2 regions of the Brachybacterium sp. HMSC06H03 genome follow, and region 2 is predicted to be linked to the other one. Evidence: riboswitches for the same ligand, from Rfam matches in the RefSeq annotation. Region 2 holds a riboswitch; the other holds the start of a gene.
The links. A riboswitch is a leader RNA that binds a small molecule or an ion and turns the genes downstream of it on or off. The one in region 2 is predicted to bind thiamine pyrophosphate.
Positions count from the first base shown of each region.

Region 1: another riboswitch for thiamine pyrophosphate. It lies ahead of HMPREF3159_RS09545 (ECF transporter S component); the one in region 2 lies ahead of HMPREF3159_RS15370 (YkoF family thiamine/hydroxymethylpyrimidine-binding protein).

Region 1 is NZ_KV788807.1:7-3,395, forward strand. Features, by position in the region: partial or broken gene HMPREF3159_RS09540 (ATP-binding cassette domain-containing protein) at 1-1,242, opposite strand, end outside; gene HMPREF3159_RS09545 (ECF transporter S component) at 1,269-1,850, opposite strand; TPP riboswitch at 1,898-2,003, opposite strand; gene HMPREF3159_RS09550 (hypothetical protein) at 2,035-2,601, opposite strand; gene HMPREF3159_RS09555 (M13 family metallopeptidase) at 2,598-3,389, opposite strand, start outside.
Region 2 is NZ_KV788954.1:8,157-11,545, reverse strand. Features, by position in the region: gene purS (phosphoribosylformylglycinamidine synthase subunit PurS) at 1-231, opposite strand, end outside; gene HMPREF3159_RS15380 (MBL fold metallo-hydrolase) at 448-1,200, shown strand; gene HMPREF3159_RS15375 (protein-L-isoaspartate O-methyltransferase family protein) at 1,208-1,816, shown strand; TPP riboswitch at 1,866-1,974, shown strand; gene HMPREF3159_RS15370 (YkoF family thiamine/hydroxymethylpyrimidine-binding protein) at 2,012-2,734, shown strand; gene HMPREF3159_RS15365 (ECF transporter S component) at 2,731-3,389, shown strand, end outside.

The DNA of each region.
Region 1 (3,389 bases), on a different contig from region 2:
CGTGCCGCGGGCCCTCGCCTCGCGCAGCAGCTCCAGCACCTCGCGGCGCCGCCGGGCGTCCAGGCCCACGGTCGGCTCGTCGAGCACGAGCAGGCCGGGGCGCTGGGCGAGGGCCGCGACGATCGCGAGACGGCGCTGCTCGCCGCCGGAGAGGCGGTGGGGGTGGGCGCCGGCGAGCGGGGCGAGGCCCGCCCGCTGAAGGAGCTCGTCCGCGAGGTCCTCGTCCGTGGCCCAGGGGGAGGCGAGGACCTCCTCCCGCACGGTCGTCGCGACGAAGGAGTGCTCGGGGTCCTGGGGGACGAGGGCGATCCGGGAGGGCTCGGGGCGGGACACGGCGCCCGCGCCCGGCTCCGTCGCGCCGACGAGGACGCGCAGGAGGGAGGTCTTGCCCGCACCGGACGGGCCGGTCAGCGCGGTCAGCCGCCCAGCGCGCAGCTCGAGGTCCTGCGGCGCGGTGAGTCCCCGGGCGGGCACGGTGACGCCGCGCAGCGCGGCGACGGTCTCGCCGGGCCCGACCGGGCCCGGTGCCTCCTCGGCGGCGGTCCCCTCCTCGAGCACTCCCGCCTCGATCAGCACCTCGCGACGGTGGGAGAGGAGCTGGTCCGGATGCCCGTCGGCGAGCACCCGGGCGCGAGGGCCGAGCACGATCAGCCGGTCCACGTGCGGCAGCCAGGGCCCGATCCGGTGCTCGGCGACGACGAGGGTGCGGCCGCCCGTGACCGCGAGGATCGCCCGGCGCACCTCCTCGGCTGTCGGGGCATCGAGCATCGAGGTCGGCTCGTCCAGGAGCAGCAGGTCGGGGCGCAGGGCCAGCGCGCCGGCCAGCGCGATCCGCTGCTGCTGGCCGCCCGAGGCGTCCAGCGGCGCTCGCTCGGGGTCGAGGTCGACTCGCGCTGCCTCGAGCGCCCGGGCGGCGCGCTCGGTGAGCTCCGGCCGGGGCAGTCCCGCGTTCTCCGGTCCGAAGGCGGCGTCGCGGGCGACGGTCGCGCCGACGAGGGCGTGCACCGGGTTCTGCAGCAGCAGGCCCCGCTCCCCGGGCCGGCTGGGCGCGGGGACCAGCCCCTCGCCGTCCCCGTCCTCGGGGTCCAGCAGCCCGGCCAGCGCCCGCAGCACGGTCGACTTCCCGCTGCCGCTCGCCCCGGCCAGCAGCACTCGCTGCCCGGGCGGGATCTCGAGGTCGAGACCCTCGATGGTCGGCTCGCGCCGGCTGAGCGGCCGCCAGCGCAGCCCGTCGACGTGCACGGACGCCGCCGGGACGGTCTCGGTGCTCAGGCCTCCACCGCGCGGGCCGCTTCCCGGCCGGAGGCCAGGGAGTCCACCGCGCCGGTTGCGATCAGCGCCCGGCTCGCCGCCCAGCCCAGCACCCCGCACAGCAGCGCCCCCGAGAGCAGGAAGAAGGTGAGCATCGTGCCGGAGAAGGCCCAGCTCATCTCCTGGTAGTAGGCGACCTTCTCCCATCCCCATTCGAGCAAGGCAGAGAGCACGCCGCCGAGCACCGCCACGGGCAGGGTGAAGCGCCGGTAGCGGGTGAGCAGGAAGGCGAGCTCGACGCCACCGCCCTGCATGAGACCGGACACGGCGGTGCCCCAGCCCCACTGGCTGCCCAGCAGCATCGAGAGCACGGCGGCGACCATCTCCGCGAGCAGGGCGGCGCCGGGCTTGCGCACCAGCAGCGCGGCGAGCACGGCCGGCAGGAACCAGATCCCCGCCAGCAGCCCCTCGGCAGGCTTGAACGCCGCGGTCAGCGGGCCGATCAGGGTGTAGAGCTGGCCGTAGCCGAGGAAGGCGACCCCGAAGGCCGCCCCGATCAGCACGGTCACCAGCAGATCGACGGTGCGATAACGGGTCATCACGTCTCCTCCCAGGTCCTGGAAGGGGCGCGGAGCACCGGCGGTGCGCCACGGAAATCCCGACTCCCTACGCCGGTGCGAGCCGGATCAGGTTCGAGGGTCTGCGCCGTCGGCGCACTCTCAGCACCGGACGGTGCTCCCCTGTCAGTGGATGACGAGCAGACAGTCTAGCCCAGGACCACGCTCAGCGGCGGGCACGGATGGCCTGGTCGATCGCATCGGCGGCCGCCTGCGGGTCGACAGGGGAGAGGATGTAGCAGGTGTCCTTCGTCCCGATGATCTCCACGCTCGTGCCCGGCCGGGTGACCAGCATCCGGTAGGGCCGCTGCTGCTCGGCGAGGGTGAAGATCTTCCGCCGGCCGACGGGGGTGAGCTCCTCGGGCTTCGGGGTCATCGCCCTCCCGCGCCGCCAGCCGTAGCCGCCGAGGGCGACGCCCACGGTGCCGGTGGGGATCTCGCGCAGCTGCACGGTGCGGAAGTCCTCGATCGGCCAGACCCGGCGGGGTAGGAAGCCCCCGAGGCTGACGGTGACCCCGTGCTCGTCGACCACGAAGCGGGTGGCCTGGCCCATCCACGTCCACAGCGCCAGCAGCGCGAAGGCGGCGAGCACCGCGATCGCGCCCGGCGCCGAGCCGCGCTGCAGCAGCAGGCCCGACACGATCAGGCCCGCCACCACCGTGACGACGACGCGGGTCCAGCCCACGGAGGAGGGCACCGTCCGCCCGACGTGGAAGGGCGGATCGGGCCTCACCAGATGCTCACCCGCTCCTCCGGGGCGCGGTACATGCCGTCGCCCTCGCGCACGTCGAAGGCCTCGTGGAACTCGTCGAGGTGCCCGGCGACCGTGTTGCAGCGGAACTCCATCGGCGCATGCGGGTCCACGGCCAGACGGCGGATCGCCTCCTGGGGCCGGTTCCGGCCCCGCCACACGGTCGCCCAGGACCAGAACACGCGCTGCAGGCCGGTGAGCCCGTCGAGCTCGGCCGCGGCCTCCTCCTCGGAGCGGCTGGCGAGATAGGCCTTCACCGCGATGGAGAGCCCGCCGAGGTCGCCGATGTTCTCGCCGATGGTGAGGGCGCCGTTGACGCGGTGGGAGTCGTCGAGCTCGCGCGGGGAGAGCTCCGAGTACTGCGCGATGAGACGGGCGGCGCGGGCGTCGAAGGCCTCGCGGTCCTCGGCCGTCCACCAGGAGACGAGGTTGCCCTCCCCGTCGTACTTCGAGCCCTGGTCGTCGAAGCCGTGGCCGACCTCGTGGCCGATCACCGCGCCGATCCCGCCGAAGTTCACGGCGTCGTCGGCCTCCGCGTCGAAGAACGGGGGCTCGAGGATCGCCGCGGGGAAGACGATCTCGTTCCGGCCGGGGTTGTAGTAGGCGTTGACCGTCTGCGGGGTCATGTGCCACTCGGTCTCGTCCATCGGCCCGCCGACCTTCGAGAACTCGAAGTCCGCCTCGAAGCGGCGGGAGGCGCGGACGGACGCGACGAGGTCGCCGGGGACGAGCTCGAGGCCGTCGTAGTCGCGCCACGTCGAGGGGTACCC
Region 2 (3,389 bases):
CGAGACGACGTCCTCGATCACCGGGTTGGACAGCAGGGTCTCGGCGGCCTCGCGCAGGGAGGCGAGCACCTCGTCGGTGATCTCGCCCTCGACCTCGAGCTCGAACCGCTTGCCCTGGCGCACCGAGGCGATGCCCTCGAAGCCCAGACGGGGCAGCGCGGCGGCGACCGCCTTGCCCTGCGGGTCGAGGATCTCCGGCTTCGGCATGACGTGGACCACGACACGTGGCATGGGGGCACTCCTGAGGGGACGTGTGGCGCGCGCGGCGGCGTGCCGGGGGCTGGTGCTCGGGCGCGGCCCGAGGGCCCCATCGTACCGAGGATCGCGGCCGTGCCGACGGGGCGCCCACGGCGGTGCCCTCACGAGCGGACGGCCCGACGCCCTGGCACGTCCCGGCCGACGGGGACTAGGTTCGAGGCACGCGACCTCGATTCCCGGGAGGACCCGATGAAGATCCGCCACCTCGTCCATTCCTGCCTGCTCGTGGAGACCGCCGGGCGACGCCTGCTCGTGGATCCGGGCGGCTTCAGCGCCGACGCGGTGCGGGGCCTGGGCGGCGAGCAGCTCGCGAGCCTCGACGCCGTGGTGATCACCCATCAGCACCCGGACCACGTCGACCCCGCGCTGCTGGGCGAGGTGCTCGCCGCCGCGTCCGACGCCGAGGTGATCGCCGAGCCGGAGACCGCCCGGATGCTCACCGCCGCCGATGCCTCCGACGGCGGCGTCGGCGAGGGGAGCGGCGGGCCCCTCGTCGCGCAGGAGCGGGTGATCGCGCTCGCGGCCGGGGATGCGCACCGCTTCACGCCCGTCGGCGACCACCCGTCGCTGCGGCTCGAGGCCGTCGGCGGACGCCATGCGATCATCCACCCCGACATCCCGCGGATCGGGAACTGCGGGATCGTCCTGTCCGCCGGGGACGGGCCGCGGCTCGGCATCACCGGGGACTCCCTCGAGCCGGTCCCCGAGTTCCACGGCATCGACGTCCTCGCCTTCGCCGTCACGGCGCCCTGGTCGAAGATGTCCGAGACCATCGAGTTCCTCCGCGCCGTCGGCCCGCGACTCGCCCTGCCCGTCCACGACGCGGTCGCGAGCGACCTCGGACGACCGATCTACCTGCGCCAGGCCACGAACCTCGCCCCCGAGGGCACCGAGGTGCGGGACTGGCCGGAGGACGGCGTCGTCGAGGTCGCCCGGAGCTGACGGCGCCATGTCGCACCGGGCCGAGAGCGAGCGCCGCCTCGAGGAGGCGCTCGCGGCGACCGACCGGCGACGGTTCCTCCCCGAGGAGCTGCGGCGGCTCGCCGGCGAGGATCGGCCCTTGCCGATCGGCCACGGCCAGACGAACTCCCAGCCCACGACGGTGCGGAACATGCTCGCCCTCCTCGACGTGCGACCGGGGCAGCGAGTGCTCGACCTCGGCGCGGGATCGGGGTGGACGACGGCGCTGCTGGCCCGGCTGTGCGGACCGCAGGGGAGGGTGATCGGCGTCGAGCGGCGCGCCGAGCTGATCGGCGCGGCCCGGGCCGCGCTCGCCGGGATAGCCGACGCGGGGACGGCGGATGCCGAGATCCGTCTCGCGCGTCCCGGCGTGCTCGGCGCGCCGCAGGACGCGCCGTACGACCGGATCCTCGTCTCCGCACAGGCCGACGCCGTGCCGGAGAGCCTCGTCGCGCAGCTCGCGGACGGCGGCGTGATGGTGATCCCCGTGAACGAGCGGATGCTGCGCCTGGAGCGTCACGGCGAGGAGGTCGCCGCGAGCGAGCACGGCGCCTATCTCTTCGTCCCCCTCGTCGAGGATCCGCCGACGACCCGCTGACAGCAGCGCCGGACACGAGGCGCGTGCGCCGGACGGGACCGATAGGGTGCGGGGCGTGCACGGGAGTCCGGCAGGCCGGGCTGAGAGGGAGTACTCGAACTCCGACCGTAGAACCTGATCCGGATCATGCCGGCGCAGGGAGCTCCGCCGAGCGATCGTCGCCGCGCGCCCGTGCCCGTACGAAAGGCATGGACCGTGACCTCATCGCCCACCGCCCCCACCGCGCCCGCCCCCTCCGGCGACCCGACCGCGACCCCGCTCGGCTTCGGGGTCGGTGCCCGAGTCACCGCCGCCGTGATGAGCGAGGACTACGCCCGGATCCTCACCGATGCGCTCTCCCGGCTGGACCTCACCGGCCTCGTGCACGAGACCGGGGACGTCTCGACCTATCTCGGCGGCCACGAGACCCACCTCCAGCGCGCCCTGATCGACCTGGCCGAGGCGCTCGCCCGCACCGGCCACCACGCGACGCTCACCGTGCTGCTCTCGCGCGGCTGCCCCGGCGAGGTGGCCTGCGAGCTGCCCGGCGGCGCGGGCCCCCGCGCGACCGAGGTGCCGCAGCCGCGGAGCACCGGACGCTTCGCGAGCGCCGAGTGGGCGCTCTATCCGCTGGCCGACGAGGTCGCCGTCGACGGCACCGCCCCCGACCACATGCGCGACATCTACGCCGCGATCGACCATGCGAAGGACCTCGGCACCTTCCGCGGGTCCGAGCACTTCGTCACCCGGCTCGAGGGCGACGCCGGCGACGTGATCGCGACCGCGCTCGCCGGCTGGCTGCTCGTCGGCCGCGGCGTCCAGCACGTCACCAGCCACCTCACCCTCTCGCTGAACAGCCCCTCGCACGAGGTGCGGGAGCTCGCGGCGAGCGCCGACGCACCAGGCACCGACGACGAGGGCCAGGAGGCCTCGCGATGACCGAGGAGCACGACACCGCCGCGCCCGCGAACGACTCCGCAGCGCCCGCCGCGGCGCCTGTCGACGGCGGCGCGACCGCCCCTGCCGGCACGTCCCGTCGCCGCACCCCGCTGAGCCTGCGCGAGCTCGTGCTCGTGGTGGTGCTCGGCGTCGTGTTCGGGTTCCTGTACTGGGTGTTCGTGCAGGCCTGGAACGGCCTGGCGATCGCGATGGGCCCGGCCGGGGACCTCGCCCAGCACCTCGTGTTCGGCTCCTGGCTGCTGGTGGCGCCGGTCGCGATCGCGATCCTGCGCCGACCGGGCGTGGGGATCCTCGCCGAGATGCTCGCCGCGGTCATCGAGGTGGTCTTCCTCGGCAGCCCCGTCGGCCCCCTGCTGCTGCTCTCCGCGGCGCTGCAGGGGATCGGCTCCGAGCTGCCCTTCGCCCTGACCCGGTACCGCCGCTTCGGCTGGGGCGTGTTCGCGGCCTCCGGCGCGCTCGGCGCGGGCCTGGTGTTCTTCTGGACCGCGTACCGGATGGGCTGGTACGGCCAGGACCTGCTCGCGCTCCGGCTCGGCGTGCAGGTGCTGTCCGGGATCGTGCTCGGCGGCCTGCTGGCCCGGGTGATCGTGCGCGCGCTCGAGCGCACCGGCGTGCTCGCCGACTTCGCGATCGG